Regions from separate parts of the Exiguobacterium sp. KKT215 genome, predicted to be linked through region 2. Evidence: riboswitches for the same ligand, from Rfam matches in the RefSeq annotation. Region 2 holds a riboswitch; the other holds the start of a gene.
The links. A riboswitch is a leader RNA that binds a small molecule or an ion and turns the genes downstream of it on or off. The one in region 2 is predicted to bind FMN.

Region 1: it holds a riboswitch for FMN, as region 2 does, so the genes downstream of both, ACZ2GZ_RS04990 (ECF transporter S component) here and ribD (bifunctional diaminohydroxyphosphoribosylaminopyrimidine deaminase/5-amino-6-(5-phosphoribosylamino)uracil reductase RibD) in region 2, are expected to answer to the same signal.

Annotation. Positions count from the first base shown of each region.
Region 1 covers NZ_CM145756.1:947,467-952,949, reverse strand. Annotated here, with positions in the region: gene ACZ2GZ_RS05015 (NAD(P)/FAD-dependent oxidoreductase) at 92-1,303, opposite strand; gene ACZ2GZ_RS05010 (NAD(P)/FAD-dependent oxidoreductase) at 1,570-2,547, shown strand; gene ACZ2GZ_RS05005 (NAD-dependent epimerase/dehydratase family protein) at 2,584-3,438, opposite strand; gene ACZ2GZ_RS05000 (hypothetical protein) at 3,567-3,809, shown strand; gene ACZ2GZ_RS04995 (HesB/IscA family protein) at 3,850-4,206, opposite strand; FMN riboswitch at 4,304-4,445, shown strand; gene ACZ2GZ_RS04990 (ECF transporter S component) at 4,605-5,192, shown strand; gene ACZ2GZ_RS04985 (nucleotidyltransferase family protein) at 5,271-5,483, shown strand, end outside.
Region 2 covers NZ_CM145756.1:729,018-734,500, reverse strand. Annotated here, with positions in the region: gene ACZ2GZ_RS03865 (bifunctional 3,4-dihydroxy-2-butanone-4-phosphate synthase/GTP cyclohydrolase II) at 1-197, opposite strand, end outside; gene ribE (riboflavin synthase) at 197-838, opposite strand; gene ribD (bifunctional diaminohydroxyphosphoribosylaminopyrimidine deaminase/5-amino-6-(5-phosphoribosylamino)uracil reductase RibD) at 819-1,898, opposite strand; FMN riboswitch at 2,051-2,193, opposite strand; gene ACZ2GZ_RS03850 (undecaprenyl-diphosphate phosphatase) at 2,288-3,100, opposite strand; gene ACZ2GZ_RS03845 (homing endonuclease associated repeat-containing protein) at 3,554-4,195, shown strand; gene ACZ2GZ_RS03840 (GGDEF domain-containing protein) at 4,620-5,483, opposite strand, start outside.

The DNA of each region.
Region 1 (5,483 bases), 220 kb from region 2:
AATCGTTTGCGCTTAGGTCAAAGGTGAACCGTACGCCACCGACAATAAAAAAGTGACCCGCTCCTATGAGCGGGCCACTCAGATATATGGCTTAGAATTTACCTTTTTTGAGGACGAGACCGTACTTCTTCAATTCGAGGAAGTGTTTGTTGTCGATCACTTTCTTCATGAATGAAGCGTTACGACCGAAGATCTTTTTGCCCATGACGATGCCGATGCCATCGTTATGGCCAAGTGATGCGACTGTCCCTTTGCTCTCATACGTGAATTTCGAAGTTGATTTCCCGTTGATGAGTGCTGCGATGTTTTTCGCCACGTTGTGCGCTTGTTGTGTCGCGATTTGCGCAGTCGGCGGGTATGGACGGTTTGAGACCGGATCCATGACAGCCGAGCAGTCACCGATGATGAAGACGTTGTCGTGACCAGGGGCACGGTTGTCCGCCTCGACCATGACACGGTTACGGACCGCTTCAAAGCCAGACTTCTCAACGATCGGGCTACCGCTGACGCCACCTGTCCAGAGAATCGTGTTCGCTTCAATCGTCTCTGTCGTGTCGCCTTGGAGTGGACCGAATGTGACGACACCAGGCTCAACGCCTTTGATGCCGTTGCCGAGTTTCATCTCGACGCCGTTGCGCTCGAGCCATTTCTGCGCGTACGTCGTGAGTTCTGGGTCGAAACCAGGAAGTACAGTCGGAGCGGCTTCGATGTTCACGATGCGAACCGCTTCACGTGGCACGTCATACTGTTTGCAAAGCTCAGGCACACGGTTGACGAGCTCACCGAGGAACTCGATTCCTGTGAATCCTGCGCCACCGACAACGATCGTCACGTACGAGCGGTCAGCTGAACCGTTCGTTTTATATTGAGCGAACGAGTACTCGATATGTTCTTTGATTTTACGGACGCTGTTCAATGAACTGATTGTCATCGCGTTCTCTTTAAGGCCAGGGATACCGAATGTTTCAGGTACGCCGCCGAGTGCGAACACGACATAATCATATTCAACGGCTGAACCGTCTACGAGCAAGACTTGTTTTGCCGTAGTATCGACGCGATCGACGATCCCTTTGACAAATTTCACACGTGACGGGTTCACGACGTCGTTGATGTAGATGCGAGCTTGATCCGGTTTCATCGTTCCGGCCGCTGGCTCATGAAGCCACGTCGTCTGGTAATGGTAATCATGCTTGTTGATGAGCGTGATGTTCGCGTCGCCAGCTGAGAGCGTCTTCTGGAGGTTGACCGCTGTGATGAGTCCACCGAAACCTGCGCCAAGAATAACAATGTTAGGTCGTTTCATGTTCATTTCCACCTTGTTTTGATAGTTTTGTTTTCTTGAACAACCATGTTGTGTGTTTTTTCACATGAGTGTTCACAATAAAGCCTAAACCTTGTTCAACCAATGTTCACAATTGCTTCTCGTTCATTGTACGCTGTTTGTTTTGTTTTCTCAATGGAAAAGCATATCTTCTTGAAATTTTTTTGAATGTGTAGCATGTTTGTACAGAATGGATTTAATTCACGATTGTCACTATAATAGATGTATACGTTTTGAGGAGGAATTCGATGAAATCGACGAAAGATGTGATCATCATCGGTGGCGGCCCAATCGGACTGTTCACCGCATTTTATGCAGGTATGCGCCAACTCGATACGGCGTTGATTGAAAGTTTGCCACAACTCGGCGGACAATTGTCGACACTGTATCCAGAAAAATATATTTACGACATCGCCGGCTTCCCGAAAGTGAAAGCCCAAGATTTGATTGACCAATTGAAAGCCCAAGCCGATCAGTTCGAACAGGACTACCGCCTCGGGGAGACAGTTGAAACAGTCGAGCGTCTCGAGGACGGCACGTTCCAGATTACGACGAATAAAGACGAGTACCATACGAAAGCGATCATCATCACGGCTGGGAACGGGGCATTCGCCGCACGACCACTCGGTCTCGATGGTTGTGAAGACTATGCGAACCTTCATTACTTCGTCGACAACATGGAGAAATTCCGTGATCGACGCGTGATGATCGCCGGCGGCGGCGACTCGGCTGTCGACTGGGCACTCATGCTCGAAGGAATTGCCAAAGAAGTCCATATCGTCCACCGTCGCGACCGGTTCCGTGCCCACGAGCATACGGTCGAACAGATGAAAGCGTCGACGATTAACGTCTGGACGCCATATAACATCGAATCACTTTCAGGTGAGACGCACATCGAGTCGGTCGAATTGACAGACAAGGACGGCGAATCGAAATTCGTCGAGATCGATGACCTCATCTGTAACTACGGTTTCGTCTCATCGCTCGGCCCAATCAAAAACTGGGGCATGGAGTTCGAGAAGAACACGATCCGCGTCGACTCGCGGATGGAGACGACGGTCGCCGGCATCTTCGCGTGTGGTGACATCGCCACGTACGAAGGAAAAGTAAAATTGATTGCGACAGGCTTCGGAGAAGCTCCGATTGCCATCAACCAAGTGAAGCAGCTCGTCGACCCGACAGCGCGTCACCCGCAACATTCGACTTCGGTATTCGCCGGGAAATAAAGATGCGGCCCTCATCATCGCGATGAGGGCCATTTTTCATTTACGGATTGTTTGGAGGATGACCCGGTCGAGCCAGTCATCGAGTTGGGTAAAGACGAAGCCGGCCTTCTTCGCCTCGGCGATTGACATGTAATAGTCGACGTCCGTATCGTACGGCGACGACTCGCCGTCTTTGATGATTTGGACGGGTTTATTTAAGTGATGGCCAATCCGTTCCAGGAGCGCCCCAAGTGAGATGATCCCTTCACTCGCCGCATTGAACGGTCCGGACACGTTGGCCCGACCGACCCATTCCAAAAAGGCCGCTGCCTCAAAACTTGAGATAAAGCCCATCTTCGCTTCGGGATGATGCAGGACGACCGGCTCTTCTCGACGGACAGCATCGATATAAAACTTGAGACGGTCCGTATAGTCGTCCGGGCCTAAGACGATTGGCAAACGGACGGTCGCGACCGGGAATGAGGCGCGATGGAAGAAGTAGGACTCGGCTTCCCGCTTCCCTTGACCATAGTCATGTTCGGATTCAAGATGATAGTCGTGGTGGAGCGGATTGAAGTCACTTTCTTTCAAATCGGCACCCGGTGCATAGACGGACATCGTCGACGTGAGCACATATTTGCCGACTTGGTCCATGAAGGCGTCCGAGGCGATTTTCGCTTGATATGGGTTGAAACAAATATTGTCATAGACGACATCATAATGATCGCGCGATAAGTCTTTCATCGTCGCCACCGATTGTCGGTCTCCTTTGATCGAACGGATTCCTTCCGCCTCGGGCACTTGGAGTTGTCCTCGCGTCACAATCGTCACATCATCCCCGGCTTCCGCCAACCGAAGTGCCAATCGCTTTCCGAAATAACGTGACCCGCCGAATATCAATACTTTTCTCATCGTCCCTACCCCTCCTACATAAAAATGACATCTCTTTTCATTTTCCCTTGCATCCTCTCGCCTAATCTTCCACTTCCTTGAATTTTTTTGTTATTCTTATATATATAGAAAAGAAAGAGGCGAGGCCCATGCATCAAATCATGTTAGAAAAAGGATGGACGTGTGAGTTACCGAAGCAATACGCCATCTACCAAAGTTTATCGGATTTCAGCCGCTACTCGGTCCTTGACCAAGAAGAAGAGAGCGTCTGTTCATTCCAAATCACGACCGACACGTGTAAAATCACGGCGTTCCGCCCTTGGCAACATCACATCGAATTGGATGCGACGTCAAAAGTGATTCGCTTGATTTTGATGGAAGAAAACGACTGAACCAAAAAAAGGCCAATCGTCCATATGATTGGCCTTTCGTTTAGCAATCTCCAGGTGTCCCGGCGTTCGACGCCGTCCGGAAACTCGAACCGCATCCGCACGTGGCGATGGCGTTCGGGTTTTTAATCGTAAACCCGCCACCGAGCATCGACTGCTTATAGTCAATCTCGAGGCCATCGACGACGCCATGATCGGCTTCAGCAACGATGACACGGACGCCGTGATGGTCGAACTGGATATCTCGATCCGTCTTGTCTTCATCAAACCCCATCCCGTACGAGAGGCCGGTGCATCCCCCACCTTGTACCTTGATGCGCAAGTACTGATTTTCGGGGTGTTCTGTCTGTTTCATCATATCGATGACTTGCAATGCAGCTGACTCTGTCAAATGAATCATCTGAACTCCTCCTTCATTATCTTAACTTCAAGTCAACTGACTTGAGATTTTGTGAAATATCTTGTATAACTAAACTGTAACAAAAAAAATTAAATCGTTCCATCTTCGGGGCAGGGTGAAATTCCCGACCGGCGGTATTGAAGACATGATCTTCTCAGCCCGTGAGCGAGCAAGGCGTTGCTTGCTGATTTCGTGAGATTCGAAAGCCGACAGTATAGTCTGGATGGGAGAAGATGGCGGCATCCGACCGATATCCGGATGTTTTCTTTGGCGTGGTCTAAACGCCGACGAGAACATCTATTTCGTATGCGCGTAAACTCTCCCGATTGTTTGATACAATCGGGTTTTTCTATGCGACGGGTGCCATTCATCAAGGAGCGACAAAAGGAGAGATTTTGATGAAAACAACGCGCAACAAACGATTGACAACACTGGTGACGCTATCGATGCTCGGGGCCATTTCTTTTGTCCTCATGCTCTTTAACTTCCCGCTGCCATTCCTACCACCATTCCTAAAAGTGGACTTTAGTGACATTCCCGCGCTCGTCGCCGGAATCGTGTTCTCCCCACTCGCAGGCGTCGTGGTCGTCGCTCTAAAAAACGTCCTCTACTATGTCTTTAACGGTGGCGGCGTTCCGGTCGGTGAAGTCGCAAACTTCTTTGCAGGTGTCGCTTTCATGTATCCGGTCGCATGGTTCTACCATAAACGTAAAACGAATAAAGCGCTCGCTTCAGGCCTCGTGGCCGGCACAATCACGATGGCACTCAGCTTGGCGATTTTGAACTATTTGCTCATCTTACCAGCATACGCGTTCTTCTTCGGCATGACCGAGATGGCGCAACCGGCAGTCAAAACGGACCTCGTCCTCTATGGCATCTTGCCGTTCAACCTTATTAAAGCGTTGTTGATCAGCGCCTTGTTCGTCCCACTCTTCCTCAAGTTGAAGCCGTGGATCGAACGCCAGCGGATGCAACTTCAAGCGTAACTGACATGCACCTCGATTTCGATCGAGGTGCTTTTTATTTGGATACGTTATGCTTAGGAGAGGATTGGAGGAGATGGATTGAACACGACTGAAGAGGTGACCCTTTTTTTAGAAAATGATGATGAATTGATGCGTCTATTGACGACCGTCGCTTCGCTCAATTTACCCGACTGGTGGATCTGTGCCGGATACGTACGGGCGAAGATATGGGATGACGTGCACGGCTATCCAGTACCGACGCCGACCGAAGATGTCGACGTCATCTACTTTGACCAATCTCACAACGACGAA
Region 2 (5,483 bases):
CGGACGGCCACTTCTTCAGCGAGAGAAGCGCAGACGAGCCCTTTGCCTTCCGTGATGAGGAAATTCATCGTCTCTGCTGTCATTTTATCCGCGAGGACGACGAAGTCCCCTTCGTTCTCCCGGTCCTCATCGTCGACGACGATGATGGGACGTCCCATCTTCAACTCTTCGACTGCTTCTTTAATCGAGTGAAACATTACCATCCCGCCTTTCCATACCCTTGTGACGCCAGCGATTCGAGCGTCATCGGTTTTTGACTTACGAGTTTTTCCATATACTTAGCCAACATGTCACATTCCAAATTGACCGCATCCCCAGCCTGTTTCATCCCGAGCACTGTCTCACTGTACGTGTGCGGGATGAGCGACAACGTGAAGCCGCGTTCCGTCACATCAAACACCGTCAAGCTCGTCCCGTCGACCGAAATCGAACCTTTCGGGACGATATAACGGAGGAGAGATGGCTCACAGCTGATGTCGACATAGACCGCGTTCGCGAGCGATTGTTTTTTGACGATGCGCCCGACCCCGTCGACGTGACCCGATACGAAGTGACCACCGAAGCGTCCGTTCGCGGGCATAGCCCGCTCCAAGTTAACGTTCGTGCCGGGGCGGACCCCGTCGAGACTCGACGCCTTCAGCGTTTCCGGCATGACATCGACCGAGAAGCTGTCACGATCGAACGTCGTCACGGTGAGACAGGTGCCGTTGACGGAGATACTGTCACCGAGCTTCACGTCCTCGAGGACGATTTTTCCGGCGAGCGTGAGCCGGAGGGACGGACCGTTGCGTTTCACTGCCTTGACACTACCGATTTCTTCAACGATTCCCGTGAACATCGGACTCCCCCTCTCGCATGATGAGTTTGATGTCGGCGCCGACCGTCTCGATCGATTGCACGTCATACCGATTGATTGCATCGAGCGGACCGTCATGATGCGAACGGTAAAATCCGCCCTTGCCGCCGAACACGCGCGGTGACTGGTACATGACCCACTCGTCGACGAACCGTCCGTCCAAGAGTGATGTGACGAGCGTCGGTCCCGCTTCGACGAGCAGGCGACCGATGCCGCGTGCGTAGACGTCTTGCAGCACAGCGTCGAGCGACGTGTACGCCGCGAGTTCGACGCCGCGCTCGATGAACGCGTCCCGCTTCGTTTGATCGTCGGACGTCGTGTAGAGTAGCACCGGCACATCGTTCGCCGTCCGGACGAGCTGACTTGACAGCGGCGTGCGTAACTCTCGGTCTAGCACGACCCGGAGCGGTTCCGTCGTCTCGCGGTCGAGCCGGACGGTGAGGGCCGGGTCATCAGCGAGGACAGTGCCGACACCGGTCAAAATCGCATCGACCGACGCCCGCAGTTCATGGACGTCCCGTCTCGCTTCGGTTCCGGTCACCCACTTGCTGTCACCGGTATCGAGGGCGACTTTGCCGTCAAGGCTCGTCGCCGTCTTTAAGATGACATACGGCCGTTTCGTCTCGAGCGAGCGCAAGAACGCCACGTTGAGCGTTCGTGCCTCACTCTCGAGCAGTCCGACCTCGACATCAATCCCGGCCGCTTTCAATCGAGCGATGCCTTGCCCTGACACGAGCGGATTCGGGTCGCTCATCGCGATGACGACCCGTTTGATGCCCGACTCTACGACTAAATCGGCACACGGCGGTGTCTTGCCATAATGCGAGCACGGTTCGAGCGTGACATACATCGTGGCGCCATAGGCGGCAGCACCGGCCATGCGGATGGCGTGCACTTCGGCGTGCGCTTCCCCCGCCTTCAAGTGGGCGCCGAACCCGACGACCCGACCGTCCTTGACGACGACGGCCCCGACGCGCGGATTGACGCCGGTCGAAGAGGCGGATTTGGCCAATTGGATGGCTTGTTGCATGTACTGTTGCATAATCTCCCTCCTTGTTTCGTACAAACAAAAAGACCTCAAGGAATGATCCTCAAGGTCTCGGTGGGAGTCGTCCGTCGTCATTTGGGCAAGCCAAATAAGCGTTTTCTTTACAGAAAAACGTACGACGAACTACAGGTCGCGTGGACCTGTCATGTTTCCTTCTCCCATCCAGACTATACTGTCGGCTCTAGAATCGCACTAGATCCACCGTTCGCACACGTGCGACCGGGTCACGGACTTAAGGCTCGCGCCCATCACCGCCGGTTGGGACTTTCACCCGACCCCGAAGGAATATTTGTTTGTACGTCTCCACTTTAGCGCAAAAATAAATGGATGGCAAAACGAAATGCGCAAAAAAAGCGCCGCTCGTGTGAGCAACGCTTTGTAAATCAAGCCAAGAATAAAACGACGAGGAGTCCGACAACCCAGCAATAGAAGGAGAAGTATTTGAGCTCGCCTTTCGCCATGATGTGCTGGAACCATTTGAGCGAGATGGCCGTGAGCGCATACGAGGCGATGAACGCCAAGATGAGCGGTCCGAACAAATCACGTGTTTCTGGATTCGTGAACAACTCCGGTCCCTCTAAAATCGTCACCCCGAGACTGATCGGGATGAACAGGAAGAACGAGAAGCGAAGCGCCGACTCTTGTTTGATGCCGAGCAACATCGCCATGACGATTGTCGCCCCGGAGCGACTGATCCCTGGGATGAGCGCGACCGCTTGAGCGAGACCGATTAAGATGGCGTCGCGGAGCGTGATGCCGCCGTCTCCTTTATTCCCTCGCATATTCCGGATGAACCAGAGCGCGACCCCGGTCAGGATAAGCGTATAACCGACCGTGGCGACGCCGCTGAGCTTCTCGCCAATCCAATCGCCGAACAGGACGCCGAGCACACCGGCTGGGACCGTGGCGACGAGCAAGAGACCAATGAACTTGACGTCGACCATCGTCTCGTCACTGCGGTCCTTTTTAAACAAGAACGTCCACAGACTGACGACGAGACGGACGACGTCCTGCCGATAAATCGTTAACACGGCGAGCAACGAGGCAAAGTTCACGAAAATCTCGAAGGAGAGCCCCGGTAACTCGATATCAAACAGCTCTTGGAAGATGACCAAGTGACCGCTTGATGAGATTGGAATCGGCTCGGTGAACCCTTGAATCAAGCCGAGTAGGAGATAAAATAACCATATTGTCATATCGTAACATCCTCTTTTCTTATTTACATCAATTCCATTATTTTAGCAGACCGTTCGTTTCACTGACCACCCTTTCAAAAAAAAATCGTTATTTTCAAAACTTTCATTTGATTAGTCTGAAAATTAAATTTATTATAGAAGAGTACTCAACTGGTGCGACGGTGATGACCCCATTGGCCAGTTGGGTACTTTTTCGTACAGATTATTACATATTAGCCACGATAAAACTTTTTGTTTACAATTGAACCCATTTAATATTAAATTTGTAATAGAACTGTTACCATTTTTTCAAAGTATAAACAGGACTTTAGACCTACCCGTTCATAAAATCGGTTTAAAAAAACTTGAACAATGCACTTATAAATTGTAAAAACTGGCCGATAGTATGATTGTAGAAGCAACTTCGTCATCTTTGTCGGTTCAGATATGAGTCCATGGAAGGAGGAACCATCATTGAGTCAAACGCTATCCACTAAATCCCACCACTTGTCCACCGAACAGCAGAGGATGATTCACTGTATTCGACTGCTCGGCGACTTGTTGAAGGAACGTCCACGACGCTCTGTGTATCGTCGCTTCGCGATGGAACAAAGCTGGCCATCTCCCGAGTCGATTATCCGACAGTTCGGGTCATGGGCCGAGGCGCTTGCAATCGCCGGCTATGAATGGCACGGAGAGGCGACTGTCGATCTCCCGGACAAAATGCCAAAGTACACGCGTGAAGATATCATCGAGACACTCGCCCTCTACTCGCGCGACATGGGATCGATTATCACGCTCAAAAAGTATCAGGAATGGCGCAAGCTCCATCCGAAAGCACCGAGCCATTACCATATCGTCAAGACGTTCGGTTCGTGGCATGACGCCTGCGCCGAAGCCGGACTTGAAGCGAGTGTGACGTACTCGAAATCAGAGCTCTCCACCGCACTCCGTGAAGCGATTCACGAGATGGGCTTCTCTCTTTCCTTCGAAGCGTATCGCGAATGGGCAAAACGGAACAACAAACCATCCACGAAAGCAATTCTTCATCGTTACGGTTCATGGTCGGCTGCGATTCACGCGGTCGAGTCAGAAATTTTCAATCAGAAATTATAATCTTTCATTCATAAGGAGGACGCCGGGTATCCGGTGTCCTCCTTTATTTTGTAGATGTTGCGTCATCGTCCTTTCGACGCCCACGCTTTCTGCAGGCAATCCCGGAGCCGCATCGCTTACGCTGCTGGGTCTCCGTCGGATTGCTATCCTGCAAGAGTCGGGGCGTCGACGGACGAGCGCATCGAACGCGCCACGGTACATCAATGTCCCGTGTCAGACATGGAAGTTCGTTCAATATTTGTTGAACGATGCCTTGGCCGGTGCCCGAACTCCTAGGGGAGAGCGATGCAAGGATGACCCCGTAAAGCGCGGCATGCGCTGCGGAGTCATCCGCATCGCCCCAGGAACGGAGGGCGTCGGTCGAACATCGTTCATGTTGATTAGACGAAAAAGAAGAACACCGGCTTATTGGTGTTCTCTTTCATCATTGAATCCGTTCCGTCGACGTATCACGATAATGGGCGACACGGTCCCGGCCGTTGAATTTTGCACCGACGTACATGGCGCGGTCGGCGTGGCGGAGTAGCGTGTCGAGGTCTTCGTACTCGTGGATCGTCTCGATGCCGATGCTCGCCGTCACTTGGACGCGGATCCCTTCGGAGCCGAACGGATGGGCGCGGAGCGCTTGGCGGATCTTCTCCCCCGTCACGATGGCAGCCGCCTCATCCATGCGCGGGAAGACGAACACGAACTCCTCGCCGCCATATCGAGTGACGAGGTCACCGCTTCGGACGAGACGACTGAACAGCGCCCCGGCCTCGATTAACACTTCATCCCCGAACGCATGGCCATACGTATCGTTAATCGCCTTGAAATGATCCAAGTCGACCAAGAACACGGACAACGGATACGAGGCGATGTCGTTCAACCGCTCCTTCGTCCAACGTTTGAGCGCCCGCTGGTTCGGCAGTCCGGTCATCGGGTCGGTCAGGCTCTCATGCTGGAGCCGGTTGCGCTCGTCAATCCGTTCGAGTGACCAGGACAAGGTTTTCAACAGTCGATGAATCTCGACGGCGATTGCCCCTTCATACGCGCCGTTCGCAGTCGTCGAAATCATGCAACTGACCGCGTTCGTCGTGCTCGACACGGGCTGGATGACGAGGGCCGAATGATGTAACTCGGTCTGTTGTGCCTGCAGGTCGGGATGCCACTCATGGAGCGAATCGTACACGAAGTACGGCTCTTCCGCATCCCGATGCCGTTCGAGCGTAAAGGCGTCGGCAATCGGTTTTGACTTTCGTCCACTGACGTCATAAAACGTGCGGTCGCCGGTTCGATTGACTTGTAA